3 regions of the Alteromonas sp. R7 genome follow, and region 1 is predicted to be linked to each of the others. Evidence: predicted binding sites of a transcription regulator. Region 1 holds the regulator's gene; each other region holds the start of a gene.

Region 1 (10,783 bases):
GTATGTCGTTAAGCAGTATCATTGTGGTCACAAACTCAACGCGACTTTTGAGCAAATAGCATGAGTATTATTTACGTATTAATTCCAATCGCCATCATCATTGTTGCCGTCGCTATCGTGATATTCTTTTGGGCGGTGAAAACCAATCAATTTGAAGATTTGGATCGCCAAGGGTATAGCATACTGTTTGACGATGATCTTCCGCCAGAAGAAAAAAAGCTAGCTGAGCAACGCAAGCAACTTCAAGACAGTAAAGTAGACAAAAGCCAAGCGCCACATGGAAGGGATTAACTACTTCTCTGCCTTTCTTATCGGCTTAGCCGGTGGAGTTCACTGTGTGGGAATGTGCGGTGGAATTGTCGCTGCGCTAAGGATGGTATCCCCTAAAGGCGCTTCAGCACTACCCTATACCCTTGCCTATAACATGGGACGTATAGTGAGCTACACCATCGCCGGAGCAATAACCGGGGCACTTGGAAAAATTGCAGCAGATTATATACCTCTTGCCAACTATGCCCTTTCCCTACTTAGCGGAATCATGTTGCTTCTACTGGCGTGTTATTTGGGTAAGTGGTGGACTGGCTTAACAGTGCTGGAAAATGCGGGTAAAGGCCTATTTTCCAAAGTCCAGCCGCTTTCAAAACGCTTTTTGCCATTTAAGACCCCTTTAAGTGCGTTGCCTTATGGTTTTATTTGGGGTTGGCTTCCTTGCGGTTTGGTGTATTCCACACTTACCTGGTCTCTCGCGGCGGGTAACGCGCTAGAAGGCGCTGCTATTATGTTCTTCTTCGGTTTGGGTACATTACCCACCTTGCTCGCTGCAAGCGCTGGTAGCCAATATATTGTTCGAAGTTTTCAGCATAACCATTTTAGACAAATTATTGCAGTAATAATGGCAATATATGCATCTTATCTTATTCATGGCGCAATCGTTTAAAAATGGGTGTATTATTGTCGGGTATTCTTTTAGAGAGCGTGCATTATGAGCAAAGGAAGCCAATTTTCTATTCACTGTCAAAACTGTAGTTTCAGTCACCTGTGTTTACCGGTGGCGTTAAACAAAACAGAAATCGAATCTCTTGACGATATTATTGAACGCAAGAAGCCGCTTCATAAAGGTGACACGCTGATTCAAACTGGTGATAAATTCCGTTCTCTATTTGCAGTGAGAACCGGTTCATTCAAATCATTTGTGACTAATACCGAAGGTGAAGAACAGATTACCGGCTTCCACTTTCCTGGTGATATTATCGGTTTCGATGCACTAAGAGAGAACAAACACCAAAGCTATACTTCTGCGTTAGAAACTGCCATGGTGTGTGAGCTTCCCTACGAGACCCTCGACGAAATGTCAGTGCAATTTCCAAAGCTACGCCACCAGATCATGAGCTTCATGAGCGCTGAGATAAAACAAGATCACGACATGATCATGCTTTTAAACAAGCGAACTGCAGAAGAGCGCTTACTGTATTTCATCTCACACCTGTCGCAACGCTTTGAAGAGCGTGGCTTTTCCCATAGAGAATTCCACTTAACCATGACGCGCAACGAAATTGGAAACTATTTAGGATTAACGATTGAAACGATTAGTCGTCTGTTAAGCCGTTTTCAAAAAGACAACATCATAAAAGTAGACGGCAGGCTTATTACTATTTTGGATTTCGATAGGCTAAACACCAAACTAGCGGCGCTTAACGGCCCTAGCGTTGTCTGCGGTTAGTCCTTTTTAAGTGTTAAATAAGGCGCGCACTAAGCGCGCTTTTTTGTAACCTGTGTTAGCCACCTATCTTCCCTTTCAGCGCCACGCCGGTTGCTCCATATTCAATTAGGTAGGTTCACTCATGGTCGCCTCGTAAAATTCTTGATCTAAAACAACTTACGTTTTTCCCAATGTCGTTTATAGTTAGTATTAGAAAGCTTCGATTTCGACAGCCGCTACTAAGTTTCGTAGTTAGGGGGACGTTATGATTGAGTGTAAACGAATTCTGGCCGTGGTAGATGCCGAGCGCGATAACCAACCTGCACTAAGCCGAGCTTATGAACTCGCTTCAAAAACAGGCGCTTCAGTTACCGCAATGATGGTGGTATACGACTTATCTTATGATATGACGACCATGCTTAGCCCGGATGAGCGCGAGTCAATGCGCGATGCAGTTACAAAGGAGCATGCAAAATGGCTTGCCACCCACTTAAGAGAACAAGGATTCACTGAAACTGATATCGTTGTAGAATGGAATAATCGTGCGTATGAGTCGATTATTTACTACACCCTAAACAATCAGATAGATTTAGTGGTAAAGGCAACCAAAAAGCACGACGATCTTGCTTCTGTTATTTTCACCCCCACCGACTGGCATTTAATGCGTAAATGCCCTCGCCCAGTATTGCTCGTTAAAGAGCACGACTGGCCAGAAGGAGGAGAGATTATTGCTGCAGTAAACGTAGGCAGTGAAGACGATGAGCATGCCGCACTTAACGATAAGCTCACCCTCATTGCTAACGACTACGCCTCTTTATTGAAAGGTAGCGTAAATTTGGTCAACAGTTACCCTTCTACACCACTTAATATCGCCATAGAAGTACCTGAGTTCGACCCCGATACCTATCACGACGCGGTAAAAAATCATCATTTAAAAGAAATGCGTAGTCACGCGTTAAAGTACGGTATTCCTGAAAACAAATGCGTAGTAAGAGAAGGCCTTCCGGAAAAAGTTATCCCGCAAGTGGCAAAAAGACTGGATGCAGAGCTGGTTGTTATTGGTACCGTTGGCCGTGTGGGCATTTCAGCGGCCCTAATTGGTAACACTGCAGAACACGTGATCGACGAACTCAATTGCGATGTGCTTGCTATTAAGCCAGATGGATTTGTGTCGCCGTTGTCGGTGTAGTCTTTTCATCAGTACCGCATAGCCCGTGTTTGCCGTTACTTAGCGGCCAACACGGTATGTCACCAACAAATTTAACTTCACAAGCATGGTCTCGAAAAGCCGCTTTAATGTATAATGGTGGCTTTATCACAAACCAAGCTAGTTAATTATGAGTTTAGGCACAAACAGTGCTGACGCGTCGCCATTAAATGCTGCGCAAAGTAAGCAAAAGTACAACTTCAACAAACTTCAGAAACGACTTCGCCGCAATGTGGGTAAAGCCATTGGCGATTTCGGTATGATTGAAAACAACGACAAAGTAATGGTGTGTTTATCTGGCGGTAAAGACAGCTACACCATGCTAGATATTTTATTGTTTTTAAAGAAGATTGCGCCTATTCACTTTGATATCGTTGCGGTTAATCTTGACCAAAAGCAGCCTGGTTTCCCAGAACATATCTTGCCTGAATATCTAGAAAGCATTGGCGTTGACTACAAAATTGTAGAAGAAGACACCTACTCTATTGTTAAAGACAAAATTCCAGAGGGAAAGACGACTTGCTCTCTCTGTTCTCGCTTGCGCCGTGGTATTCTGTACCGCACGGCAAAAGAGTTAGGTGCGACTAAAATTGCATTAGGTCATCACCGCGACGACATGCTAGAAACGTTTTTCCTCAATATGTTTCATGGTGGCAAGCTTAAGTCTATGCCGCCAAAGCTAGTCAGCGACAACGGTGAACACATCGTTATTCGTCCATTGGCGTACTGCACAGAAAAAGACATCGAGAAATATTCTCAGGCCGCTGAATTTCCGATTATTCCGTGTAACCTTTGTGGCTCACAAGAAAACCTACAGCGCCAAAACATAAAGGCTATGCTTCAAGACTGGAACCGTCGCTTCCCAGGTCGTATAGAGTCGATGTTCCGTGCGCTTCAAAACGTAGCGCCTTCACACTTAATCGACAGCAACCTTTATGATTTTAAAGCTATAGCTACACAAGAAGGCCCGGTAGAAGACGGTGATATCGGGTTCGATGAACCTTCTTTCACTACAGAAAATAGTACGGACTTCAGTGATGAAGATAATACTATTGAAGTAATAAACATTATGGAACCTAAGTAAATGAAAATCGGACTTGCGCTAGGTGCCGGTGCCGCAAGGGGCTGGACTCACATTGGCATAATTGAAGCATTAGAAAAACTCGGCGTAAAAATTGACGTTGTAGCGGGATGCTCTATTGGTGCCTATGTTGGTGCTGCCTACGCAAGTGGCAAGCTGGAAGGATTGAAAGAGTGGGCCTGTTCCCTCAGCGACTGGCAGGTACTTGCTCTTATGGGTGTAGGACTTAGACGCGGCGGCATTGCCAGCGGACAGAAGGTTTTCGACAAGCTAGCAAGCGAGTTTTGTGAATCGACTTATGAAGACATGCTTAAGCCGTTTGCGGCTGTAGCTACCGACCTTTATACAGGCCGTGAAGTGGTGTTTAACTCTGGTCCTATTGGAGACACCATTCAAGCATCCTGCGCTATTCCCGCACTTTTCGCGCCCGTAGCACACGGTGATCGTTGGTTGGTAGACGGTGCCGTTGTAAACCCTGTACCGGTGAACTTATGTCGCCAATTAGGAGCCGATTTTGTAATCGCGGTTAACCTTAACGCCGATTTCCGACCACTTCGTCTTGAAAAGTTGAGACAAGATCATGAAGAAAACCAGCGCAAAACTGAGGACTTTTTTACAAAGAGTCAAAACGTACTACGGCAATGGTTTTCCCCTGACAACAAAGAAGAAAAAGCCCTAGAGAAAAAAGACGAAAAAGACAGCGTCTCGGCTGGCAATGTAAAGACTGAAGAAGGCATTGCTTCTGATGTGATTGAAAAAGTGGAAGAAGAGTTGACCGAAGTCCCCGCTAAAGTGAACAAGCGGAACCCGCCTGGAATTATGAGCGTGATGAGCAGTTCACTTGAGATACTTCAAGCTCGCGTCACACGTTCACGTTTGGCTGGCGATCCGCCTGACATTCTTATTGAGCCTCAGCTTACCGACGTGGGTATTATGGAATTCCATAGAGCCGAAGAGCTATGCGCGAAGGGCGAAGAGACAATCGCGCGTTTAGCAGAGCAAATAAGGTATCAGCTTCTTACCTAATCCCAAATATGCATTTAGCTTGAAGCCATAGCGGTAACACGTAGCGGCGCATGAGGCAGTGTTAAGCCTTTTGCGTCGTTGATCCAATCTTGTTCTAGATGCAATACGCCGTTATTGATTTGCACACCTTGTGGTGTAATGAAATCTAAATTCTTGTCATCAAACTGAATCATCAAGCCCTTTACCGAAGGCATCATGAAAGACAAAAAGCTTCCCATTTCATTAAAGAAAGCTTCGTACTGACCATACAAAAACGTAAGGTCGTCTTTTGTGTAATACTGCTTAAGATATTCCGGCTTGGTTTCAAGTTGTACCGACATATCACACACGTTCGCGCGTTCGTTTAAATCGATGCGAACCAGTGCGTTGGCAAGTTTCAGGGCCTTTTCAGTAGGCACCGTGAATCGCCCTTCACCACTCACTTCTAAGGGCATTGTTTTCTTATCGGTTACGATAGACGCTCCGTTAACTTCACATAAACGCCCTTCGCCAACACGAACAAACCCGAATGCAAACTGAAGTGCTTGGGTATCTTCATTATCCAGCTTTTTAACATGGCTATAGAAACGGCTGTACTCAACATCTATCGTTTCAGCAGCAACGGAAGAACTGCCTACACCAATAAACAGAGATGAAGCAAAAAATAAAGCAGCGCGTATCATTCGGATAAAAACTCCTCGTTAAATAGGATCATAGTTTGAAGCTCTTCAACATAAGCGGCTCCTCGCTCAGAATAGTTCATTAGCCCTTCAGCTAACGCAACACCAGTAATAGGAATTTGGTTTGCACGCAGTCGACTGCGGATCTCTCTTAAATCCGCATACGCGTCGTGGCGGTTTAAATTTCGCATGTAGGTGTACGTTGCACGCGACAAACTGTCGAATTTAGCAACTTCATGAGATGCCCCATCGTTTCGACGGTTAGGAACAAAACCACACCCCTTAGAGAAACACCATAAGCCAAAGAAGTTATAGCCCTTTCTTGCGAACCGGCTGGTGCCCCAAGCTGACTCATTCGCGGCTTGCACGAGCACGAGTTCGGCTGGTAGAACATCAATCTTTTGTAGCAAAGCTAGCAATTTTGATTTTAGCGGCTGCGTTGGCTTAACTCGATATTCCTCTTCTAACCATTCAAGCCTTGCCATATCTTCTTCAGAGAGCGTCTCGTTAGCTAACGCCTTTCTATATAAGGTTTGTACGTAATGTCTTAGCGTGAGTAGATACGCATTCTGCTTCTCTATTTCGGGACGTAAATAGTTAAAAAATGCCTCTTTCTTCTCTTTTACATCTGTATAGGCAGAGAAGTTAGGCACCGGCTTTTTAGCTTCAACCGTTTGCGGTATATCTAAAATATCCGGTTCGTCCTCAGTAAAAATTATGGCGTTAATGACGATTACCGCCAATACGCCTAACGTAATGAGGACAATTTTAAAGGTTTCACGCTTATGCATCGAAGCTAGACTCATTCACATCGTTTTCAGATGCTTCCGTGCTTACTCCCTGCTCGCCAATCAGTTCCTGATAGAGCAAGCCCATCATACTAAAATAAAAAGGTAATACCCAAATAAGTGAAAAGCCCAGCGTTAATGGCACCGACACAAACAGTAAAAAGAACACACCAAATATGCTGGCGATTTGAGCCCAGTATGCATTAAATACACGACACGACAGGATGATCGCGCTAATTGGCGTTAACTTTCTGTCAGCAACCAACATAAGTGAAAAGGACGAGGCTAAATAAAAATAAACGCCGGGTATAATAAGCAACATCATACCTAGTTGAACAAGAATACTGTTCACTAGCTGAGTTAGCGCCAGCAAAAATATCAAGGGGAAAAACTGGAATACGGTAAATACTGAAGTTTTAGTGCCGCGGGCAACAAAAACGCCCATCATATACAACCCCGTCAACAGCGGGGCAACGATGCAGATTGCAACAATTTCTATGATAGACTGATGCTCGAATACATAGGTCCCATCGTCATTTATTGTGATGTACTGCTGAGCAAATACACCTAACACGACAAACGTCAAAAATAGAACAACACTTCCCTGCAGCAATGATGAAAAGTTTGCCTTTGTTAAACCGGCAGCGCGGCGCAATAGACCTTTGGTATCAAATTGATACTGTTTAGACAACGTATTGTTCAGGCGGTCTTGGTTTACGTCTTTCACACAACTCTCTTATCTTTATGAAAAATCGGCGCGATTATACCAATTCACAAAAACAAATGCCTGTTTGTAAGGTAAACAAACGTTAACCTAGTACTAATTTCGCAGCTAAACCGACGAGTAGCACCCCCATCGCACGGTCTAACCAATACCCTTTTTTACCAATAAGCTCAGCTACTTTACTGGTGCTCAAAAGGTATGAAAGAAAACAGAACCACAGTCCAGTAGCTATAGCTAAATAGATACCGTAGCCAAGTTTCACTGTAAATGGAGTATCAATACTAATAATTGCAGTAAACAATGAGAGGAAAAATAGCGTTGCTTTTGGGTTTAGTCCATTTGTGAGAAAGCCCATCCAAACTGCGCGCTTTGCAGATATGTGGGATGTTTTCTTTTCAGCGTTAACTGCCTGGTCCTGCTTTACAGGCCCGCTTCTAAGCGCACCAAACGCAAGGTACAATAAATAAGCTGCGGCGGCATAGCTAAATGTGGTGAATAACCATGGAGTAGTAGCAATAACCACACTAAGCCCCACTAACGAGTAAGCCACATGCAGTAATATAGCTAAGCCAATCCCTATACTGGTGTACATGGCGATACGTCTGCCATAGGCCACGCTGTTTCGAACAACCACCGCGAAATCTGGCCCTGGGCTAGCAACAGCCACAAGGTGTACCAACGCAATGGTAAGAAACTCATTCATATACTGCATGTTATGCGCCTCCTACAGCGCGTACTTTGACATTAATTGATCAACCCATTGTGGGACGATGTGAGAAGCAGGGCCTGTTAGCGATTCATCGAACAATGCATTAGTTACGCCCGGCGCCAAATTTGCCTCTATGGTGTGTGCGCCACTTTCTTTAGCGATCTGAACAAAACCCGCGGCAGGATAGACATTACCTGATGTGCCAATGGCAATAAACACATCAGCCTTTGAAAGCGCATCGTAAATCTCTTCCATGTACATGGGCATTTCACCAAACCACACGATATCCGGTCGTAAGGTTACTCTGTTGCAACACGGGCATTTAGTGGTGTGATCAAAACTATCACTCCAGTCAAAAGTCTGCTGGCTTATAGCGCAGCGCGCAGATAGCAGCTTGCCATGCATATGGTAAACAGACTGGCTTCCACCGCGCTCATGCAAGTCATCCACATTTTGAGTAACCAACATCAGGTTGCTACCGAACGCTTTCTCAAGTTTGGCCAGCGCCTCATGCGCTGCATTAGGATTCACGTCGTCTTGCTGTAACTGCGCACGTCGAGCGTTGTAAAAGCGATAAACTAAGCTAGGGTTTTGTTCAAAAGCCTCTGGGGTGGCCACCTCTTCTACGCGATGATTTTCCCAAAGGCCGTCATTATCCCGAAATGTCTTTAATCCAGATTCAGCGGAAATACCCGCACCGGTAAGAATAACAATATTGGGTAGAGATTGATCAGATGGCATCAGGTTGTTCTTACTCTGTAGTTATAGCGCTAATTATACGATTAGCATGTTGTATATTTACTTCGTTAAAAGCCGCGACTCTTTACATATCTTTGACCACAGGATATTGAGTATCAGCGCCCCACTCTGACCAAGAGCCATCGTATACTGAAACCTGAGTAGCGCCGCACAATAATGCCGCCACACCAATTATGCAGGCGGTAACGCCAGAACCACACGTACAAATAATAGGTTTGCGTAAATCGATATTAGCGCGGTCAAAAATAGCCTTAAGATGATCAACTGGCAAAAAATGCCCGCTTTTGAGTAAGGTGTCAAAAGGAATATTAAACGCTCCAGGCATATGACCTGAACGTACTCCTTCACGAGGCTCTGACACTTCTCCTTTGAATCGCGGCGCGCTACGCGCATCAACAAGTTGTGCTTCAGTATTTATTGCCTGAAGAACTGCACCGGAATTTGCGAACCAACCAGGCCTAGGTGTAGCTTGATAGGTTAATTTTCCGTATTGTTGTTGTTCTGAAACCGGCAGCGCTGCTTTTTCCCATGCAGGCTGTCCGCCATTCAATATATAAACATCTTGGTGGCCCAACGCTTTTAACATCCACCACACTCTTGGCGCAGAATATATTCCACGGGTATCGTATACCGTAATAGGTGTATTCGCTGTTATACCCTGATTACCAAGATAAATTGCAAGGTCATTTGCAGAAGGCATACTGTGAGGGAGACCTGTAGTGTGATCGCTACCTTCACTATCTAAGTCAAAGTCGACTGACGCAGGTAAAACCATTGCCGTGCGCGTATCTGGTGTTTTTGAAACGGGGTCGTCCATTAACGCTCGTACAAGCGTTACCGGCTTTTGTTGCATTACATTGGCTAATTCACCAACTGAGAGCAATACCGATGCCATTACATTCTCCTAAAAGGCACCCACATCAGTGAGTGCCCTGTAATACCCCGATAAAACAAATCGGTACGTATTCAAACACATCACATAGTTAGCTAACCAACTAACCTATGTTGCGGATCTACTTAGCTAAGAGCTGCGATAGCCGCGTCGTAATTCGGCTCTTCTGTTGTTTCTGCAACTTGCTCTGTGTAGACCACTTTGCCTTCGGCATCGATAACCACTACTGAACGAGACAGCAGCCCAGTAAGCGGCGCTGATTCAAAGGTTACACCATAGTCATCACCAAAGCTTGAGCGGAAAGTCGAGCCTGTAAGTACATTTTCAATACCTTCAGCACCACAGAAGCGACCCGCTGCAAACGGAAGATCTGCCGATACACAGATAACTGTAGTGTTATCCAATTTTGCCGCTTCTTCGTTGAATTTACGGACAGACATTGCACATGTTCCCGTATCGATAGAAGGGAAAATGTTTAATACCACATTTTTTCCTGCAAGCTCAGACAGTGTTACTTCACCCAAATCTGCTTTCACTAATGTAAAGTCTGGTGCAGATGTGCCTACTTCAGGAAGCTGACCCTTTGTCGTAACTGTATTGCCTTGAAAAGTAACTGATGCCATTCGCTTTCTCCGTGTTTTGTTAATATGAAATAGTGGATGTAAAACAATACTTTCGCAAATAAAAGTGACGCTTTTTAAATGTTACTTTTAACCTGCGACTCTGCAAACGCAAGCTTATGCTGCAAATGCGGCTTACCTTTTAAATATTCCCGTCTAAACACACTGAAATAATGCGCTAAGGTTTGCGCCCCTTGCTTCTGTTCTGCAAGGTCTAAAACGCTAATACCAACTTCAGCAGTACAGTGTTGGAAATCATGTGTAGATTCGCGTAGTAAATAATCTGACGCTACGTCCATACTCACGCCCAACACAGGAAAGTCATGCAAGTAAGGGCTTTTCACGAACATTTTTTTTGCTTCACGCCACGTTCCATCCAAGAAAATAAATAGTAACGTTTTCCCAGTATTCAATGGTGGCGTATCAATACAACGTTCAGCTGCAGCATATTCGTGTGGAAATACCACGATAGGAAAATATTTTTCGTTGCGAAGTAACGCCAATAGCGCCTCTTCTGGCTCGGTGCGCTTCCACAAAAATGCGTGGTTATCTTTAACCACGTCCGCAATTAAACGACCGGTATTAGTAGGCTTATAATATTCGCCTTTGTACATCAAGA
Region 2 (10,783 bases), on a different contig from region 1:
TGAAATTTTATTCGAACAAAAAGCCTGAAGAGCTTTATGTTGACCAGCAATATACTTGTTTTTAGTTCGAGCCTTGTTCAGTTGTTTAAGAAATTTCATTGAGTTATCTTCTATTAATTGCTTTTAGAATAAAGTAAGCCGGATATTCGCTTGATGTAGAAGGTTAAAAGCAAGCATGATAATGCAACCCACAACACACCTTGAAGAAATGTAAAAATATTATCATTTAAAATAATATAGCTTAATGTATCTAGTAGTCCCTGTACTGGTGCATCATTGACTATGTCAGATAGTTCATGACTTGTATTTACCAGTTTTCGGAAGAGAAAAGATGCTACATAAACAAAAAAAAGAATAGTTAAAAGGCTATATGGAATTAAAATGTAAAGAGTTTTATCTTGCTCAATACCTAATGGTTTGTTGTGAATTAACTTGTTCTTTAGTGAGATTAATGCTGACCGCATTTTTTCATGTAGATTAGTGATTCCGCTTAAATCACTTAGCAGCCAATATCCATCGAACTTAAAAAATGGATTCAGAGTATGAAGCATTGTAAGCGTGATGGTCCAAGATAGCATGAATGCTAAAGCACTGTTATTTAGGTAAGCATATATGTCAATTATTATCAAAAGTATAGCTTGAAAGTAGAGGCCACCTAGGTCTACAGTTGCACGTTGATTACGCTTCAAGCGCCAAGCTTTAGAAACGTCAGCGTAAAACACGGGGAACACAAAGTAGATGCCCATCCCAATATCGCCATGAGGGCAATCATAACGCCTGCACGCAGTGACATGTCCCAATTCGTGAATAAAGTAGCTTAATAACATTAAAACAATGAACTGGAAACCATCACTGAGGGATAACCCTGACGTTGAAAATTGTGTTATCTTCGAAAGTAATGAACCATGAGTCGCTGTGAATAGCAGGGTCATGAAAATTACTATCCATTTGCTAAATAGTGGTGTGAGTTTTTTTGTTACGGGCATCAAAACTCTTTCTGGTAACAATGTTATGCTAAGAATAAAAGGCATTTTCTGGTCAGAAATTTCTGTTACCGCAAAAAGTTCAGAAGGAATATGCTCATATGCAAGAGCGGCAACTTCTTCGTCAGATAAATTTTTGTTGCAAAGCGAAAAATAGCTTTCATTTAGTTGAATGTTTAGCGACTGGGATTTAAGTAGAGCTTCTATCAGCACTTTTACAGGCCGAGATACAACATAATTCAAATGTTCACATTGAATTAGAAACCTGTCTTGCTTGACCTCTTCAACATTATGAGCGGCTTCAAATTCACTGATTTTGATGTTGGGATGCAATAATAAAGACATTAGCTTATCAATACAGTTGAAACGGAGAGAGGCTCATGAGCCTCTCTCAGCTAGACTACCAAATAACCTTACATTCACAGCTACCGTTAGTGCTCTCATCGCCACTATCTACCATAGCTTCCATTTCAAAGCGCGCTTCTAGAGCTTCTACTGAGTATTCGTTTTCTAAATCGTTTTGTAACTCGTTGTGTTCAATAGTCATAATGACGTTCCCTTATTAAATTAAATTTATAAATGTGAATTTTCGACGAAGTGTTGCTTCGACGGAGATAATTCTGTCATTCAAAAAAAATAATTTAAATAACAAATATAAGACAAACCCTTTAAAAATCACGTCTGTCGAATAATTGTTATTTTTTGGCGTGATTTTTATTGTCGATGTGAAGCTTAATTATTATTGTTTTGTATTTTTATTAAATGCTCTGATGGTGTACATCCATATTTTTCTTTGAAGCATTTGCAAAAATATGATTGAGAAGAAAAGCCACTTTCGAAAACTATGTTCTTTATTTGCTTTCCGGAGTTTAGCTGAATAGTTGCATATTCTAATCGCTTACTTTTAATTAACCTGCTTGGAGACTCTTTTCCTAGATTCTTGAATTTTCTTTGAATGCTTCTCTGGCTTATGTTTAGTGTGCTTGCGATTTTTTCGCAATTAAAATAAGGATTAGAAAAATTGATTTCAATAAGAGATATCGCTTTGTCTACCAGTTCTTTATCCTTTTCGATTGCCGAGGAATAAAGTTTGTTAGCTTTATTTTTTTTATCTTTATTAAAAAGAGTATAATCTTGCTCAAGATTTAATCCTCTATTTTTTAAATTAAACGTAGATGTGATTTTAAAATTGAAGATCGAAGTAAAGAGAACGGTTAAGCCAAAAAAAGCTAAAGCGAGTAGAATACTTTCCATGTGTACTAGTCCATTTGTCTTTTATTTCTCGTTATTATCTCTATTTGATTCGGATGGTTGATATTGTAAGATGTCTCCTGGTGAGCAATCTAGTGCTTCACATAGCGCATCTAACGTTGTAAATCTAATGGCTTTCGCTTTACCACTTTTTAAAATAGAGAGATTCGGTATAGTTATTCCTAGCTTTTTAGATAAGTCTTTGAGTTTTACTTTTCTTTGCGCTAAAACAACATCTAAATTGACGACTATTGCCATTAGATCACCAACCCTTGCTCTTCTTTCATAAGACTTGCCTCTTTCATTACCCATGAAATAACCAATATGACGGAGCTCCAAATGAGCTGGCTAATCTCGTTACTCCCTAAGTAATAGTTTATTTCCAATGTTGGGTAATTAAAGAAAATGTTAATGAATCTCGAAACCAAAGATGGGAGGAATATCATTGCAATACCGTAAGAGAACATCGTGATACCAATTAATTGTAAATATTGGCTGTTCTTTACATTAAAAATTATTCCTTTTTCATAGAGAGAGAATAACTTAAAGAGAAAAAAGAAAATTACCAATTGGACGATAAAATCTAACGGACCTAGTACCCAGAAACTATTGATGCCTATACCTTCTAGAGCTTGAGCATAGCTCAACCATTTATCGTGTATTGCAGATAAGTTGACGCTCTTTTCCCCAAAGCTCTGGTGCGTAGAAGCCGAAGTCGTGTTGACCATCGCAAAGTAGGAAAAAATGAGGGCTTGAATAATACCTGCAACTAATACCAAGAGTTTAGCAACCTTACTAATTTTGATGATTTTATTCATACCCTTTCCATGACTCTATCAATACAGTTAGCTAAACGTGAAGCGAAAAATGTTCAACAAACACTCAATATACCGATGAGTTATTTTAAATCAATAAATATTTATCGTTTAACAATAAAAAATTAACGATTTACAGTCTTCTAAGAGTTAAGAGTGGGCGTACTTTACAGATAGCTGAAGTGAAGATCTTGCTTTGACGATTTGTTACTTGATGATGCTGCTGCTCTTTCACAGTAGTCTAAATCTAATTATGGGGCGGGTACCGCCCCCACAATCAATCTAAAAGGCTAAAGATAGTGAAATTAGCCACTCTCGTCCCGCAGCGGGTACTCGCTCACCTACTACAACATCAGTATTCATCACGCGGTTAATTCCGGCAGTGTGTGGGGCGTAGTGTTTATCAAACAGGTTATGAACGGTTGCCGTTACCTGAAGGTTTGAATGTGCATTATCTATAAGGGTAAAAAGCCCCGTAATATGCACCAATCCATATCCAGCGGTAGTGTTTTCACTTTGTAGCGCTGAAACGTGGTTTTGTGCTCCTGCCAATTCTGACGTTAATTGGAGTGCCATTGGCGCATCAAGCAGCTGTGTGTCCCACTGAATGGTGGTGATCAGCTGTTCGGGGGCAATACGAAACAACGCATCGTCGATATCGTCGCGATTACCGTGCTGAACACTTGCTACTGCGTTAAGCTTCACGTTATCAAACACGTTACCCGAAACATTCAGATCTGCCCCTTTGATTACGGCGTCTGTATTAGTCCATTGAAATGGTGTTGTGCCTGCCATCATGGTAGAGACCATATTGGCAGCCATATTCGTGCTGGGAGAACCAGTAATATAGTCTTCAATTTCTTGATAAAAGAGGCGAGGAGAAACTGACCAGCTTTTGAAACGGTAATCAATACCCACATCTATTTGGCGTGCAGTTTCGTTGTCTAGAGCCAAGTTTCCAATGTAGTTAAACCCGTCTGCCATTCCCCCAGAAATACCAAGAGGCAGCCACGTATAGCGTTCGAAGTAAGTAGGGGCACGGTTTTTCTGCGATACGCCAAGGACAACATCGACATTGTTGCTGGCGTGATATCGCGTGCTAGCGGCAATATCTAACATGTTATAGCTCTTACTGCGTTCTGCCTCGTTGAAATCATCAACGAGTGAAGCAATGGCTGGGTTCATCATAACCATATTAGAACCGGCTAGCCCGGCATCCATGTCAACACGTGTATATCGGGTACCAATTGTTGTTGAAAAAGATGCTTTATCTCGCTGCCATTCTGCGTATATGCTGGCTGTGTCTTTTTCTACGTTGGTAAAGTTATCAACGAAGAACATGCCGTTATTAGGGTTGGTGATGGTCGAGTTATTCCTGCTGTGGTGCAGATAGGCACCTAGTTTGAGGTCACCTTCATAAAATGGCATTACATAGGTGGCATCTACACCTTGAGCAATAGCATCAGCGTTATTCTCTCTCGCCATGTCGGCAGACATCACCATGCGCTGTGAGAAGTTGTCCATGGCATGTTGGTTGCTGTTGCCAAACCAGCTTAACGTGAAGAACTCCCTATCGTTTGCATTATAGCGATAGCCCAGTCGATACCAAGCGGCATCAATAAAACCAATGTCCATGGCTAGAGCAGGCGTGCCGCTTTCGTTAGTATTAAGTTGCTGATAACTCACATCGACTTGGTGATTGCCCCACTCGACGCCCGCCCTAAACTTACCACCATTTCTTTGGTAATGGCTGTTTGGTATAACGCTGTTATCTCCCGACTCTTGTTCGTCGCGCTGCTGATGAGTGAAGGTGCCGCTAATAAAAGCCTGCTCACTCTTATAAAACAGATTGCCTTGGTATTGCTGACCGCTCCCCGGAGATATTGCGCTAGCACTTACGCTACCGCTAAAGCCTGTATTCAAGTCAAAAAGTGCTGAGGCATCAGAGTGAATGCGAAGCTTTCCGCCTAGCGTCTGCACACCAGCACTTACTGGCACAATCCCCTGGTAAAGGGTGGCGGTGAGTCCTGGTTCTGGCAGCACATGAGAAAGGGGCGAGTCCATGGCGTTTGGTCCTGCTCCAGCAATATCAACGCCATCAATGCTTACGCCAACTCGGTCACCATAAAGTCCTCTATACTGAATAAGCCCGGTGACTGGGCCGTTTCGAGATATCGACACGCCAGGTAATGTGGCAAGCTGATCGCCAAAGTCAGCGTCAATATTGCTGGTAGCACTAACAGACTCTTGCTCGATATTTTGCGTGCTAAGGGAAAGCGGTGTGCCAATAACGGTGACCACTTCTGTCGAAGTGTTATCGTCCAAGTCGCTGGTGTTTGCGTAAATGTGTACGGGCGCGCACGCAGTGAATACAGCAAGCGCAATGATAGATTGCTTCATAACAATTCCATTTTAAAAAACGAGTGTTGTGCATGGTGAAAGCATGCATGTTCAGTGTGTTTTGGAGGTTGTTATGCGTGTGGTGGGGCACGACTTAGCGGCGCCGCGTAAGCAAAATCTGTAAAGGGCTTAGCCGCTAAACGCGCGACTAAAGCGCGATAGCGAACCAGCGATAGTAAGGGTAATGTGGCATGTAGTGGCTCGTCAATCTGAGGTAAGTCGGCTAACGTGCCATTGGTACAGTCAACGTGCTCGGCGGGTGCTTTGAGCAGTTCGGGGCTAACAAAAACGAACTCACCTTCAAACTCAGTGGCGCTAATTGAAATGTAGCGCATGGTCTTGCCAGTACAAATAAGTTCAATATCTTCACCCACAAACGCACGTGCTTGCTGCATAGTATGGGCAGCAAGGCCAAGTGCTAATGCATTCTGCAAAAGCATACAAAGGCAAAGTGTTAATGTAAGTAGGCGTCTTAAAGTCATTTTTCTTTATCTGGTTAGCGCCTTTTTATCATAGCCCGCGTTTTGGTAATTTTTCTACCTATTATTTTTAAGTATCTCCAACCCCCGCTTTTTTCAGCTTTCTGTAAAGTGTACGGGTACTCACTCCCAGCGCTTGTGCAAGTTGCTGGGTATCGCCTTCAAAAGACGTGTGAATCTGACGTAAGTATTGGCGTTCCAATTCGTCTAAGGTTACAACGTTACCGTGAGATGAAGAGGCATCATTGATAGCATCAGAGCTTATGTTATCGAGCTCGGGTAAGTCTGTATCGTAAATAACGGTTTCATCAGCCAGTAAAATAGCTTGGTCTACAATGTTTTTGAGTTCGCGAATATTGCCTGGGAACGGGTAGTTGGTTAGTTTTTCTAGCGCGTTTTTATGAAACCGTTTTTTCTCTTTAGACATTGCCAAAAAGTGAGCGGCTATCAGTGCTATATCTGATTTTCTTTGTCGTAAAGAAGGGAGGTTGATAGGAAAACCGGCAATGCGGTAGTAGAGGTCCTGTCTGAATTCGCCCGTTTCCACCATATGCTTTAGATTTTTGTGAGATGCACACACTAAACGAAAATCAGCCTTTTTAGACACTGTGCTTCCTACAGGCCGATAAGTTTGAGACTCGAACAGCCGCAGAAGCTTTACTTGTGTTGAAAGTGGGATATCGCCGACTTCATCAAAAAACAATGTGCCGCCTTCCGCTGCTTCTACGAGCCCTTTCTTATTTGTGGTTGCGCCTGTAAATGCCCCTTTTTCATAACCGAATAGTTCGCTTTCAAGCAGCGTGTCAGACATGCCGGTACACTCGATGACAACAAATGGTTTGCCAGCACGGTGACTACTCGAGTGAAGTGCTTGGGACACCAGCTCTTTACCCGTGCCGGTTTCGCCAAACAGTAGTACTGAAATATCTGAGTTAGCGGCGCGATTTATTTTGTTTAGCATTGCTTTAAATGCCTCTGATTCGCCGACCATCTTTCCTGCTGAAGGTCGGTTTGAGGCAAACGAAAGCTTATCAAGTATTTCCAAGAAACCTAATAATTCTCCGCTACCGTCGAAGATCGGGCGCATGAGGATGTCGCAGTAGCTTTGACCCTCACTGGTGGTATGAACGTGTACTACGCTAGCCGCTCGTCCTGTGGCTTTACTCTCTTGCATGGGGCAATGCTCGCCGCACTTATCGCAAGGTTTGTTGTTGCGGTGAGAGACTTGATAGCAGGTACTAAAGCCAAGCTTTATATCCACAGGGTAGGTATCTCTGTAGGGCTGGTTGACAGCTTCAATAACGTAGCTTGGGTTAATGAAGATTGCGGGTTTATCTATCGCATCTATCATCGCTTGTACTATGGATATATTCATGGGTGGCTGAATATTAGTTTGTTCTAATTTAATTTTGGCAATTTATCATATTGGCATAGAGCTTGTTCACAGTTTGAGACAAACGACAATACTTCGGTAGCAACTCATTCAGTTCCAAAGAGAGTTTTATAATGAAAAATAGCGTAATGCTGGTGGCGATAAGCTTATTGGCAAGTAGTGCTCATTCATTGGCAGATACAGTGACTGCCAATGAGAAAAAAAGTGAAAACAGTGTACAGGAAAAAGTCAAAGAAGCGCGATTACACGCAAAAGCACTGGGAGGCGCGCTAAAGTCACGACTACAGCAAGCAATTCAATCCGGAGGGCTAGAGGCTGGCGTTAACGAATGCCAGATTGCAGCGGCTCCTATTGCTCTGGCGCTTAGTCAAAACGGGTGGGAGGTTGGGCGTACCGCGCTGAAAGTAAGGAACCCAAACAATGCGGCAGATCAATGGGAGCGTGAGCAGTTAGCGTGGTTTTCACAATTACTGACCAAAGCTAAGCAAGACAATTTGGCCCCTAAAAGACCTATTGAAACTTATCAATACGATAGCGAAAGCGGTGAGTTTAGGTACATGATGGCGATTGAACAAGGTCAGGTGTGCATGGCATGCCACGGAGCCAATGTGGCACCTTCAGTAAAACAATCCATTCTAAAGCACTATCCCAGTGATCAAGCTACAGGGTTTGAATTGGGAGAATTACGAGGCGCGTTCACACTCTCATATACCCCTTAACTTTTCCTTATACTCCACTTTTTGACAATCTGCTAAGCAGCCTTTCTCTTGTGCCATATTTGTCACCTAAATGACAAATATGGCGAATGCATCGCCATCAATTGTTGCGTTGGATCAATAAGCCACACGCTCGGTCGTGGAATAATTTATCTGCACAGTACGAAAATACCGCCGTTTATCGGTAATTGCGCTTTAGCAGCCAAATTACTGATGTATGGCATAAACCGTGCTCTTGCCATGCGGCATATTCATGTGTTCATCACTGAATTTTAAACCACTTTTCTGCTAAGCGTTTAACGCGCACACGAAATACAAGGGAGATAACCCATGAGCGATACGTTAATAGAACTATCGCGGTGGCAATTTGCATTAACTGCAATGTTCCACTTTATATTTGTACCCTTAACTTTGGGGCTTAGTTTCTTACTTGCCATTATGGAATCGGTATACGTAATGACGGGTAAAGAAATTTATAAGCAGATGACCCAATTCTGGGGAAAGCTGTTTGGAATTAACTTTGCCATTGGTGTAGCCACAGGCTTAACCATGGAATTCCAGTTCGGAATGAATTGGTCTTACTATTCTCACTATGTAGGCGATATCTTCGGTGCGCCACTTGCCATCGAAGGCCTAATGGCCTTTTTCCTGGAATCTACCTTCGTGGGGTTGTTTTTCTTTGGCTGGGACAAAATGTCAAAGGTGAAGCATCTGATGGCGACTTGGCTGGTGGCCATTGGTTCAAACTTCTCTGCACTGTGGATCTTGATTGCTAACGGCTGGATGCAATACCCGGTAGGCGCTGAATTTAATTTTGAAGCCATGCGTATGGAAATGACAAGCTTTGCTGAGGTTATTTTTAACCCCGTAGCACAGGTCAAATTTGTTCACACTGTATCAGCAGGTTACGTGACCGGCGCAATGTTTGTGTTGGCAATTTCAAGTTACTACCTGCTTAATCATAAGCATATCGCCTTTGCGCGCCGTTCGTTCGCCATAGCTGCTAGCTTTGGCCTAGCCTCAACGCTTTCTGTGATCGTGCTAGGTGATGAGAGTGGTTATGAGCTTGGTGATGTACAAAAAGTGAAGCTGGCAGCAGTTGAAGCTGAGTACGAAACCCATCCTGCACCTGCGCCGTTTACCGTGTTTGGTATTCCAAACGACGAGAAGCAGGAAACCGAGTACGCCCTTCAAATTCCTTGGGCAATGGGCATTATTGCTACCCGTTCGTTAACCGAAGAAGTAAAAGGTATTAAGGATCTTAAAGAAGAGAATCGCGAGCGTATTCTAAGCGGAATTAAAGCCTATGAAGTGCTTGATGATGTAAGAAACGGCACCGCGACAGCTGAGCAACGTGCTGCATTCGATGCAAATAAAGATAGTTTAGGCTATGCCATGCTGCTAGAGCCTTTTACTGAGAACGTTTCAAACCCCTCTGATGCCGCGCTTCAACAGGCAGTAGATTACAGCATTCCGCCAGTTGCTCCTTTGTTTTGGAGTTTCCGTTTGATGGTTGCGGCTGGCTTTATCATGCTTGCGCTATTTGTGTGTGCCTTTTACTACAGCACCAAGCACAAAATTACTAAGCCACGCTGGCTATTAAAAAGCGCGCTCTACGGCTTGCCGCTTCCTTGGATTGCTTGTGAGGCTGGCTGGTTTGTCGCTGAATATGGCCGCCAGCCATGGTCAATTGCAGAGGTGCTTCCGGTGCATACGTCGGTATCTAATCTCGCCGTAAGCGACGTGGTAATAACCCTTGTAGCCTACAGTGCTTTCTACACCGGCATGTTCATTATTGGTTTTTACTTAATGAAGAAGTTTGCCAAAAAAGGGCCGATTCCCCCTGCAGATAAGCAGCCTGACACTGAATTTGATCTTATTGACCTTGATGAGCAAGGAGCAAAAGCATGATTGATTATGAATTACTAAGAGTCATTTGGTGGTGCTTGGTTGGCGTTCTGCTAATTGGCTTCGCGGTTACTGATGGCTTCGATTTGGGCGTTGGAGCTCTGCTCACGCTTATTGGTAAAAATGACAAAGAACGTCGCGTAATGATAAATACAGTAGGACCGCATTGGGATGGCAACCAAGTTTGGTTTATCACCGCAGGTGGCGCTATTTTCGCCGCGTGGCCGATGATTTACGCCACTGCGTTTTCTGGGTTTTACCTAGCATTGGCCCTTACCTTAATTGCCCTTTGGATGCGCCCGATAGGCTTTGACTACCGCAGTAAACTACCAAACCCTCAGTGGCGTAAAGCGTGGGATTGGGCGCTATTTGCTGGCGGTATTATCCCAGCCCTTATCTTTGGTGTGGCGTTTGGTAACCTGCTGTTGGGCGTACCGTTTGAAATGGACAGCACGCTTAAATCAACCTACACAGGCTCGTTCTTTGGCCTTTTAACACCGTTTGCGCTGGTGGCAGGATTGCTTTCTGTGGCTATGTTGCTGAATCACGGTGCAACCTGGCTACAAATGAAAACCGATGGCTTTATTGAAGTTCGCGCACGTGCAGTATCGGTTGTGTTAAGCCTGGCTGGTGTCACGCTATTTGTACTTGCAGGTCTTTGGGTAGCATTTGGATTAGATGGCTTCGTGATTACGTCGGCAGTCGACACTATTGCAACGTCAAATCCACTTAAGAAAGAGGTTGCCATTGAAGCTGGAGCTTGGATGAGCAACTACAGCAAATACCCCCTTATGATGGCAGCACCTGTGCTGGGTATTATTGCGGGTCTGGCCTGTGC
Region 3 (10,783 bases), on a different contig from region 1:
GTTCCTGAAGCGTAACGCGAAGCGCGTCTTTTTTGCCTTCCTCTAATGCTTCATCTTCTAGCTTCCACGGCGACCACAGGGTTTCAGGCTGTGCAAGCCACGATGGTTTCGGAAGACTGCCTGCAATTGAAGTGGGGAGTAGTTTTTTCATGTGATTCGCTTTCTTCTAATCAATAATTTGTATGGATGCGCGAAGGGCAGAACGTGCTGCCCTTATCATAGTTTTGTAGTCGCAACATGTGCGGTTTGAATATCGCAAGTATCTAAATGAACGGATCAGGCATAGCTTGCTGTGAATTGCGCTAACTTGTGTTGATAAGGCTTTATAAAGTTCTCTTCTACGAACTTGCCTTGTTCAACGGCTAGATGAGTCCGCTCTTCACGGTCATAAACAATGCGAGTCACTGAGTGATCGCTATTTTTCAAGTTTGGTTTGTAGCTTAAACCTGCCTGGGCGTTAGCGTTATAAATCTCAGGGCGATAAATTTTCTGGAAGGTCTCCATCGTAGCAATAGTGCTGATAAGTTCTAAATTGGTGTAGTCGTTTAACAAATCACCAAAGAAATAAAATGCAAAAGGAGCAGCACTGTTTGGTGGCATGAAATAGCGCACGTTTAAGCCCATCTTCTTGAAATACTGTTCAGTTAGTGATGATTCATTAGGCTGATATTCAACGCCTAAAACGGGGTGCTGATTTTCTGTTCGACGGTAGGTTTTATTGTCGGAAACGCTTAAACAAATGACCGGCAGCTTTGAAAAATGTGCTTTATAGGCTTCTGAATTAACGAAATACTTAAACAACTTTCCGTGCAGATCACCAAAATCGGTAGGGACACTGAACGAAGACTGTCCACGATTGTGATTAGATAGACGAACGCTAAAGTCATAATCGCGAACATAAGACGAGAAGTTGTTTCCCACAATACCTTGAGTGCGTTTACCCGTTTTTTTGTCAATTATATTGGTTTGTAAGATTTCGATAGTTGGGAATGTGTTGCCGTTACCCTCAACGTCGATATCTACCGACACAATTTCAAGTTCGACAGCATAGCGATCGCCACTTTCATTATCCCAGCTAGCCAGTGCATTAAAGCGGTTGTTTATCATGCTAAGTGCATCGCGCAAATTTTCTTTGCGGCGTTGACCACGAGCTAAATTGGCGAAGTTGGTGGTGATGCGTGTGTTGTCTGAAGGGCGATAATCTTCATTAAACTGAACGCTGTTAATAGTAAAAGAGAAATCTGTGTTCACGTTGTTGTTCATGAGAATGCGCTTCTATTCCTAAAGTTAAACCGAGTAGTGAGACTGCTGTAAAAGCTATGAACACGTTATACGTTGATTTAACTATGAATAAAAATGACTTATTTTCATTTTATCATGAAATATTGTCATGTATTGGGCGGGCGAAGAGCTAGTCGCCTACTATTGAGGCGGTAGATCTTTACTTGAAGTTGAGGTTTGCCACGAAATGCACAAATTATGCGTGTCTGATAAAACGTAATCATCACCGCCACAGTGACCAGTTTTTGTATGTGGCGGTCTATCCGCCACTAATGATTGCGTAACGCATCAATTAATTCGTCTTTGCTCATGTTAGAGCGACCTTCAATGCCGACTTCCTTGGCCTTTTGATACAGTTCCTCTTTAGTGCGATCCTCGTATTTTTTGCCTTTTCCACCATCTTTAGAAGGGGTTTGTTCGCTATTGGCTTGCGCATTGGCAATGCGCGCCGACTTCTCTTTACTGTAGCCTTCGTCGCGAAGGGCTTCGTAAGTGTCGTCGTTTTTAATTTGGTTGCCGTGGTCCTTAGCCATATTTAACTCCTGTTTTGCATACTGAGTAATCGATGAATGTTTCGCCGTAATTCTTACTTTGTATTTATATAGATGGATTACACAGTCGTTTAAAAGGCAGGCTTCAAGTGCGAAGAACCAATAGCGAGAGAGTGCTGCGCCTTTAACATCAGAAAAAATGTCATTCATCGCAAACGCCAAAAACGACAAAATAACGCTGCACCGCAATGTAACGGCTTAACGCGTTAAAACTTCTTATGTTGTCAATTTTAGTGCGCCATATGCACGTAAAAAGTGCATTTATGTCAATGGTTTAGCGTTTCTATGCTATTGCGCGTTTAAAATTAAGCCTTTAGTCTAAAGTGAATGTAGACGGAAGACAGAGCGAAATATGAATAAAAATGAACAACAGAGCACCGTGAATTCTTCACGCCGTAATTGGTTAAAGTCAGTGGGATTATGTGCAGGAGCAGTAGCGCTAACGACCAGCGTTGACAGTATTATGGGCGACCTTCGTGCCGCAGGTATGCAAACTGAACACTTCCCGTCTGCTACCCCAAATGTAAACGATGGTCTTATTCGCCTATCGTCGAATGAAAATGCCTTTGGGCCGTCAAAAAAAGCCGCAAAGGCAATGCAAAGCGAGCTTTTAAACCTAGCGCGTTATACCGACGCTACGGTTGAAGTGTTAGCGCAAAAAATTGCTGAGCAAGAAGGCGTATCTGCTGAGCAAATCGTAATTACGAATGGATCTTCACCTATTCTTTTTGGCTATGCGGACTGGATCACCAAAAACGGCAATAAACTGGTAACGTCTATGGCAACCTACGAAGGCGTACCACGGGGCGCTGAGTTTATGGGGGCAGACGTGACCTACGTGCCGTTAGCCAATGATATGACTTTTGATCTAGATGCAATTGAAGCAGCAGTAACCGAAGATACGACTGCTGTGTACGTATGTAATCCAAATAATCCGACAGGGAGCATGGTAGATGCGGCGAAGCTTACCGCTTTTGCAAAACGTGTATCGAAGAAAGCACAGGTTTTCATCGATGAAGCCTACATTGAAATGTCTGATGCTTACCCCGCTAATGTGCAATCGAAGCTAGTAGCTGAAGGGTACAACGTGGTGATTTGCCGCACCTTCTCTAAAATTCACGCCATGGCGGGACAGCGTCTCGGTTACGCCATCATGCCTGCTGAGCAAGCTAAAACAATGGGCGGTATGCTGCGCATGGGTGGTGTGAATTACTTGGCATTAGTAGCGGGTATGGCAAGTATGGATGATCATGAGAACTTAAACACAATGCGCTCACGCATTAAAACTGAGCGTGAAAAGTTAGTAAAAGTAGCTAAAGAGTTAAAGCAGCCGTTTGCGCCAAATCCACAAGGGAATTTTATTTACATGGATACGGGCATGCCGCACGATAAATTTGCAGAAAAGATGAAAGCTCAAGGTATAAAGGTTGTAGGGCGCACGTGGCCTGGGTACGACTCCTGGTCACGTATTAGCGTAGGGACACCTGAAGAAACTGACGCGTGCGTTAAAGCATTAAAAGCGGTACTCGCTTAAAAAACAACAATAACACCTAGCGCAGAGAGAAAAGGCTGAACGCAATTTGTGTTCAGCCTTCGTTTTTTGAATCGCTATTTCTCGATAGCAAACGTTAAGCCTGCTTTTTCTTCTAAACGGCGGATAAGCTTGTTACCAAGTGCTGCCGCAGGTGTGAAGAAACCACCAGATAAACTAACGTCTTTGCACAAGCAAAGGGCAGATTCTGAAATCATTTTACTGGTAGAGCCGTAACCTGGATCCTTGTCGCCTTTTACCGATACGGCTAGCATATCACCATTGGTAGCGGTACCCACAAACATGACATCGTAAAAGCCATTTTCGCGCTCTTCTTTGCTCGGGCCTTCACCTGGTTTAGGGCCATCATCACTTGCAAGCGACTTATCTTTGGCAACGTGATTCGCCATGGCTTCACCTTTCTCACCTGGGCCAGTCATCATCATTTCATCATATTGAAAGTTCTTGCCGTAGCTATATCCGCCCAGGTAGTTCGTGCGATGAACGTTTTTAGTATTGATGGCCGCCATAATAAATGGTGCAACCCATGTGCCTAACTGCTCATCGAAGTAAGGTTTATTGCCATCGGGCTGTGGCTGATTTGACGCGCCATCGGTTAATGAGTGCGGGTTAATAAGTGCCGCCATGACAGACTTATCTTTGTGCGCAGCCGCCATGGTCGCTTTTAAACTTGCAGCCGTACCGCCAGAGAACGTGCCCTGCATTTTACGAACGCGACCTTTTACATATTCAATGAGATCGCCAGTTTGCTTTTTGGCATGTTCTTGAAGGTAGTACACACCAAGGTCAAAAGGCACAGAGTCAAAGCCACACGAGAACACAATGTTTGCGCCGGTTTCTTTAGCTTTCGCTTCGTATTTATTGATCATTTGGTGCATCCAGGCTGGCTCACCGCAAAGATCTGTATAGCCGGTGCCGTTATCGACACATGCAGAAAGTAACTTTTCACCGTAAATTTGATACGGACCAACAGTGGTAAGTACAACGGCTGTGCGCTTCGTCAACGCATCTAGCGCGTCGTCATCATCACCATCGGCTACAATGCTAGCAACGCTTTCACTAATGCCTAGCTCCTTTTTTACGCCGTTGAGTTTAGCTTCGTTTCGGCCTGCGACCGCCCACTTAACGCTGCTGTCGCTGCCATACTGAGCCTGAAAATATTCAGCTACTAACTTACCCGTAAAACCTGTAGCACCGAAAATAACTACATCAAATTCCCGTTCGTTACTCATTGTTTTGTCCTGTTTTATTTCGTTTCGACACGTGTCATCAATATGCGTTACTCAATATACGCACAAGCACCCATATCTATCATTTTTTTCGGTAATATTTGTCTATTCACGAAATTAAATGGTGAGCATAAAAAAGCGTTAGCTTAATGATTCTACAAACTCAGCTAGCCGTGAAAGCCCTTCCTCCAAGCGTTCAATGCTAGTGGCGAAAGACAGTCTTACGTAATGGTTGGCATTGTGCTCACCAAAATCATTACCCGGCGTAAGCGCTACATGATGTTGTGAAAGTAGGGCATCACAAAATTCAATTGCACTTAACCCTGTGTGCTTAATATTGATGTAGGCGTAAAACGCACCGTCAGGCTTTGCATCTAAACCAAGCCCCATATTTTCAAGTGCACTAAAAACAAGGGAAGCACGCTTTTCCAGCGTATGGCGGTTTTGCTCGCATTGCGCCAATGCTTTTGGTGTAAAGCACGCAAGAGCGGCTTTTTGCGATAGGGTAGAGGGGCAAATAAACAAATTCTGCGCGAGCTTTTCAACGATGGGCGTCATCGCTTCAGGTACCACACACCAGCCAAGACGCCAGCCGGTCATGCCAAAATATTTGGAAAAACTGTTTATTACGACCACTGTTTCTTCAAGCTGTGCATTGGCAAGTACGGTTTGAAGTTTGGTATCACTGCCCAAGGTCGATTGGGAAGCGAATGAATCATTGCGTACATCAAGATCAGCCGAAAGCGATAGATCCAAGTAAATTTCGTCAACAATTAAAAAGCCACCTTTGGATTTGCAGTACTCGCCAATTTTAGTCAACTCTTCTGCATCTATAACCGTACCAGTAGGATTGGCAGGTGTGGCAATAAGTACACCTTTCGTGTTGTGCTTCCAATTATCGGCAACACTTGTTGCGGTTAGCTGAAAGTTATCCTCACTGCGTGTTGGTACCAGCGTTACCTCTGCGCCAAATGCGTTTAAAAAACGTCGGTTACAAGGGTAAGAAGGGTCGCCCAATATCACGTTGTCGCCTGGTTCAACCAAGGCAGCACTTGCCAAAAGTAAAGCGCCAGAAGCCCCAGCGGTCACGACCACTCTAGAAGGGCTTACCGCTACGCCATGTTTAACTTCATAAAAGCGTGCAATGGCTTCACGTAGTTCAGGCATGCCCAGCGCCGAGGTATAGGGAAAAACTGGGGCATTTAAGCTTTCTTTCATTGCGGCGAGCACTGCCGCGGGTGCGCCGAAATCAGGCTCGCCTAAATTAAGTCTTATAACATCTTTACCTTGCTGTTCTAGTGCCGTGGCTTTTTCGCCATAGGCCATAGCAAGAAACGGAGAGATCGCCGTAGCGCGAGAGGCAAACTTCAAAATAAAACCCTTATTAGTAAGTGCCAATTCAAACTGTACCGCAATTAGTGATCACTCTTGGTCATGATTCAAGGGAATTCTTCGAGAAGTACAATTAACTCGCTGACTTACTTCATAGCTAACTATTTAAACGAACAAACTTTTCGGCCAGCTCGTCTAGTGACTCTCTATTGTTCGGGTCGGGCTTAACCACATCGATAGGGCATACCGCTACGCAAGTAGGGGCATCGTAATGCCCCACGCATTCTGTACAGCGTAACGGGTCTATTTCATACACTTTATTACCCATGCTTATAGCGGCATTAGGGCATTCGGGTTCGCACATGTCGCAGTTAATGCAGCTATCAAGAATAAGCAGTGCCATGCATTATGCCTCGCTCGCGTTTTCGGGTGTTACTGCACTAGGAGCTTTTCGAAACGGATTGCGGGTATCAATGCCTTCATCTAAATTTCGCAGCAGTAGGGCAAAGTTTAGAGACACATCGCTGGGTATCGGTATTCTTACTTGGTGTCCTGAACCCTTAGCATCCGTAATAGAATGGTTTCTCTTATCCAGCATCTCATTTAGCGTAAAGGTAATGTTGCCGCTTGGCGTCATCAACTCAAGCGAGTCACCTACACAGAATTTGTTTTTAACGTTTATAATTGCATAGCCAGACTCTTCACAACGGTCAATCACTTCACCAACAAATTGCTGTTTATCGCTGACTGAGTGGCCATACTCATAGTTCTGATACGCGTGGTGCGCATGGCGACGCAAGAAACCCTCGGTATAACCTCGATGAGCTAAAGTTTCCAAGCTTCCCATTAATGTACTATCAAAAGGCTTTCCTGCTACCGCGTCGTCAATTGCTTTTCTATAGACTTGAGCGGTTCGGGCACAGTAGTAATGTGATTTAGTGCGGCCTTCTATTTTTAAACTATGCACGCCCATTTGGGTTAACCTGCCAACATGTTGCACGGCACGCAAATCTTTAGAATTCATAATATAGGTGCCATGTTCGTCTTCAAAAGCTGGCATCAGTTCTCCAGGCTTTTCCTTTTCTTCTAACATAAACACTTTGGGGCTTGGCGTGCCTTCACCAAGGGTAGGAATTACCACTTGAGGTGCTGTAACTGCCTTATTAATCTCACTGGTTAGAACGATGTCGCCAGTTTCGTTTTCCTCGCCTGCCTTAACATCGTAAGACCATCGACAAGCATTGGTACAAGTGCCCTGATTAGGATCGCGTTTATTCATATATCCAGACAATAAGCAGCGCCCCGAATACGCCATACAAAGCGCGCCATGCACAAATACTTCTAACTCCATGTCTGGAACATGCTCGCGAATAGTTTCAATTTCTTCCAAAGAGAGCTCTCGAGACAAAATAACGCGCTCAATACCTTGTTTCTGCCAAAACTTCACCGTGGCGTAGTTCACCGCATTGGCCTGTACACTCAAGTGAATAGGTATTTCAGGGAAGGCGTCGCGCACCATCATAATAAGCCCTGGGTCTGACATAATTAACGCATCGGGCTTCATAGCAATTACTGGTGAAATATCTTTAAGGTAGGTACCTAGCTTACTGTTGTGCGGAGCAATGTTGCTTACTACATAGAACTTTTTACCTAAAGCATGTGCTTCTTCTATGCCTATCGCTAAGTTCTCAAGGCTGAATTCGTTGTTTCTTACGCGAAGCGAGTAGCGTGGCTGCCCAGCATAAACAGCATCAGCGCCATAGGCGAAAGCGTAGCGCATGTTGCGTAAGCTACCCGCAGGTGCAAGCAACTCTGGCGCGATTAACGTTTGGTTTGGCAATGTTGAAACTGAGCCTTCAGGTAGGTTAGAAGAGCTGCGATTAGGTGATAATTTTGAAGTCATAGATAAAAACCGCTACTAGACGCTTTAAACAAGGCGGCGGATTTTATAAGCCGTAAAATACCTCTACAACTCAAATAAAGCTTGGTGTTGACCAAGATCAAATAATTTGGTGTCGCTCATGTTTTTGAATGTTTAAACGGCAATTGAGCAGAGTCAATGCCAGCTGTTTTCTTCCATATAGTTGCGTTTTTGGTGCATTACCTTCGGTAGGAAAAAACAAGCCTGTTCACAGCTAAATAACAAGCAAAAAGAGCGCATTAAACGATGAACTACCATGGGCAAAACCCACCACATAGGGTAGGCTAGAAATTCACAATAATAAGGACTAACTGCATGCTGCAATTGAACATTTTTCATAAAGCGGCGCGACAAGTGAAAGCATCGGGTAAATCGGCCATTGCGATTACGGTATTTTTTGTCGTGTCTACGTCTTCCGCGTTGGCTGCGCTGCCAAGCATTGGTGAATTCACCAGCGATATGACCAAAAAAGATGGTTTAATTCCTGTTTACTATGACGATGAAAGCGACAAAGTTTACTTGGCGGTGCCAACAGCCCACGCCGAATACCTGTTTCAAAGCAGTTTGCCTTATGGCGTAGGGTCTAACGACATTGGCCTTGATCGCGGCCAGCTAGGCAATACGCGTTTAGTAAGCTTTGAAAAATTTGGCAACAAGGTTTTATTAAAGCAGCACAACACCAAATACCGAGCAGCCCATGGCAGCGACGCTGAGAAACAGAGCATTGATGAAGCCTTTGCTGATTCGGTTATCGCAGGTTTTACGCTGGTAGCCAAAAACGACAGCGCCAGTCTAATAGATTACACACCGTTCTTGTTAAGCGATATTCACGGCATTGGCAATCGCTTAGCGGGAACTAACCAAGGCAGTTTTAGCGTAGATAACATGCGAAGCGGCGTGTATTTACCTAAAACCAAGGGCTTTGAAAAGAATACTGAATTAGAGGCTTTAGTCACCTTTGCAGGTAAGAAGCCAGGCGAATACGTGCAGCAAGTTACGCCCGACCCAGAAAGCTTGTCGGTGCACTTGCATCATTCGTTTGTGGCTCTGCCTGACGATAATTACACGCCCAGAGAGTACCACCCGTACTCGGGCTACTGGAAATTCAGTTACTTTGATTATTCAACGCCTATCAGCGAGCCTACTGAACAGCGTTTTATTACCCGCCATCGTTTAAACAAGAAAACCCCGCATGCTGCAATGAGCGAAGCAGTAGAGCCTATTGTGTATTACCTAGATCCTGGTATTCCAGAACCCGTAATGACCGCGCTTAAAGAAGGGGCGAGCTGGTGGAATCAAGCCTATGAAGCCGCAGGCTACAAAGATGCGTTTCAGGTGAAAGTATTGCCCGAAGGTGCCGACCCAATGGACGTGCGCTATAACGTAATCAACTGGGTACATCGCGCAACGCGCGGTTGGTCTTATGGGTCGTCGGTTGTCGACCCGCGCACTGGTGAAATTATTAAAGGTCACGTAACGCTCGGCTCATTGCGTGTAAGACAAGATTATTTAATTGCCCTTGGCCTAACCAGTCCTTTTAAGGATGGCAGCACCGACACCACTGCACAGCAAGAAATGGCTCTAGACCGCATTAGGCAGCTTTCAGCCCACGAAGTAGGGCACACATTGGGTATAGCCCACAACTTTGCGGCAAGTGAAAATAACCGTGCGTCGGTAATGGATTATCCTCACCCCAAAATTAGTATTAAAAACGGCAAAATTAGCTTGGAAGGCGCGTATGATAAAGGCATAGGCGCATGGGATATTCACGCCGTAGCGTATGGCTATCAAGATTTTGCCAGCGACGTAGAGGCAACTGAAGCCTTGGCAAAAATTATCGTAAAAGGCCGTAATGAGGGTTTAAGTTTTAAGTCAGACCCCGATACCCGCAGTAGTCGCCATGCATCGGCAAACGGCCATATGTGGGAAAACGGTAGCAATCCGCTAGATGCTTTCGATGAAATTTCACAAGTACGCGAACTGGCGTTAGCCAATTTAGGTTTAGACACCTTAAGCCCAAATAGCAGTTTATCCTCTCTTGAAAATGCTTTAGTGCCTATTTACTTACTCCACCGTTATCAGTTAGAAGCCGTTGCAAAGCAAGTCGGCGGCTTAGTGTATGAATACGAACGCAAAGGTGACTATACCAAAGCACAGGGCCAACAGTTTGTAGCGTCTGCAGTGCAGCAACGCGCTATGCAGCAGTTAATTACGGCCACTACCGCTGATTACCTGACGATACCTGAATCGGTACTCGCCCTTATTCCACCGACAGCGTATGGCGACGATATTACTCGCGAGCACTTTAAGGGCAAAATGGGGTTAATGTTAGACCCTGTTTCTGCGGCCGCTTCTGCATCTAACTTTGCGTTTGAATTACTATTGCACCCAGAGCGCTTAAACCGCTTAGAGTGGCAAACAAGAAGCACTAATGACCGACGCAAAAAAGTAGGCGTTTCTATGCTGGTGAAGCAAATACTTAACGTTCACTGGTATAAAAATAAGTCACAAAGCCCACTAGCAAAACGGTTACAGTTAGTGGCGTTGAACGCTGTTATGCAGGCGGTTACTAATGAAAAGCTAGCGCCTGAAGTAAGAATGGAGGCCGAACTTGCTCTTCTTGAATTCAGCGAATGGTTAGACGATGAAGCCGACGATAATCAGTATGAAATACTGAAAGAACAGTTCGATACTTATTGGGCAAGTAAGGCATGGCCAAGTACCTTTGAAGTAGAGCCGCTACCGCCAGGTTCGCCGATTTAAAATGCGCTGCTACCAAGGACGCTGCTGATGCATAACCATAGTAGTAAAAAAACGTCAATGCCGCACAGGGATGCTGCGGTACGGCGTATTCCTGTATTTGTTGGGCTACTGCTAATTCTCATACCTTTAGCTGAAAGCGTTAATGGGAGTGTTT

The links. Region 1 encodes FNR, which switches genes on or off when oxygen is low (the NO sensors DNR and NnrR bind a similar motif). Its sites were predicted from a motif close to TTGATCTAGATCAA; they were not measured.
Region 2: a site for FNR is predicted at 8,145-8,158, ahead of AC0J2X_RS10780 (cytochrome ubiquinol oxidase subunit I). Genes of this name have one in related genera too.
Region 3: a site for FNR is predicted at 7,936-7,949, ahead of trhP (prephenate-dependent tRNA uridine(34) hydroxylase TrhP). Genes of this name have one in related genera too.

Annotation. Positions count from the first base shown of each region.
Region 1 covers NZ_JBVTQX010000004.1:263,320-274,102, forward strand. Annotated here, with positions in the region: gene AC0J2X_RS08765 (heavy metal translocating P-type ATPase) at 1-59, shown strand, start outside; gene ccoS (cbb3-type cytochrome oxidase assembly protein CcoS) at 61-291, shown strand; gene AC0J2X_RS08775 (sulfite exporter TauE/SafE family protein) at 278-937, shown strand; gene fnr (fumarate/nitrate reduction transcriptional regulator Fnr) at 983-1,720, shown strand; gene uspE (universal stress protein UspE) at 1,965-2,888, shown strand; gene ttcA (tRNA 2-thiocytidine(32) synthetase TtcA) at 3,037-3,990, shown strand; gene AC0J2X_RS08795 (patatin-like phospholipase family protein) at 3,991-5,013, shown strand; gene AC0J2X_RS08800 (DUF2987 domain-containing protein) at 5,028-5,675, opposite strand; gene AC0J2X_RS08805 (glucosaminidase domain-containing protein) at 5,672-6,463, opposite strand; gene AC0J2X_RS08810 (YciC family protein) at 6,456-7,187, opposite strand; gene AC0J2X_RS08815 (LysE family translocator) at 7,270-7,896, opposite strand; gene cobB (Sir2 family NAD+-dependent deacetylase) at 7,909-8,634, opposite strand; gene AC0J2X_RS08825 (sulfurtransferase) at 8,717-9,547, opposite strand; gene tpx (thiol peroxidase) at 9,670-10,167, opposite strand; gene AC0J2X_RS08835 (tRNA-uridine aminocarboxypropyltransferase) at 10,242-10,783, opposite strand, start outside.
Region 2 covers NZ_JBVTQX010000005.1:345,017-355,799, reverse strand. Annotated here, with positions in the region: gene AC0J2X_RS10830 (hypothetical protein) at 1-99, opposite strand, end outside; gene AC0J2X_RS10825 (hypothetical protein) at 114-1,328, opposite strand; gene AC0J2X_RS10820 (hypothetical protein) at 1,384-1,530, opposite strand; gene AC0J2X_RS10815 (helix-turn-helix domain-containing protein) at 1,716-2,237, opposite strand; gene AC0J2X_RS10810 (helix-turn-helix domain-containing protein) at 2,259-2,492, opposite strand; gene AC0J2X_RS10805 (DUF2975 domain-containing protein) at 2,492-3,052, opposite strand; gene AC0J2X_RS10800 (TonB-dependent receptor plug domain-containing protein) at 3,332-5,449, opposite strand; gene AC0J2X_RS10795 (hypothetical protein) at 5,521-5,889, opposite strand; gene AC0J2X_RS10790 (sigma-54 interaction domain-containing protein) at 5,999-7,279, opposite strand; gene AC0J2X_RS10785 (Tll0287-like domain-containing protein) at 7,435-8,040, shown strand; gene AC0J2X_RS10780 (cytochrome ubiquinol oxidase subunit I) at 8,368-9,948, shown strand; gene cydB (cytochrome d ubiquinol oxidase subunit II) at 9,945-10,783, shown strand, end outside.
Region 3 covers NZ_JBVTQX010000003.1:341,331-352,113, forward strand. Annotated here, with positions in the region: gene AC0J2X_RS07160 (methionine synthase) at 1-151, opposite strand, end outside; gene AC0J2X_RS07165 (DUF1852 domain-containing protein) at 277-1,251, opposite strand; gene AC0J2X_RS07170 (DUF7218 family protein) at 1,551-1,814, opposite strand; gene AC0J2X_RS07175 (pyridoxal phosphate-dependent aminotransferase) at 2,185-3,366, shown strand; gene AC0J2X_RS07180 (saccharopine dehydrogenase family protein) at 3,441-4,616, opposite strand; gene AC0J2X_RS07185 (aminotransferase class I/II-fold pyridoxal phosphate-dependent enzyme) at 4,755-5,984, opposite strand; gene AC0J2X_RS07190 (YfhL family 4Fe-4S dicluster ferredoxin) at 6,103-6,348, opposite strand; gene trhP (prephenate-dependent tRNA uridine(34) hydroxylase TrhP) at 6,352-7,725, opposite strand; gene AC0J2X_RS07200 (zinc-dependent metalloprotease) at 8,182-10,629, shown strand.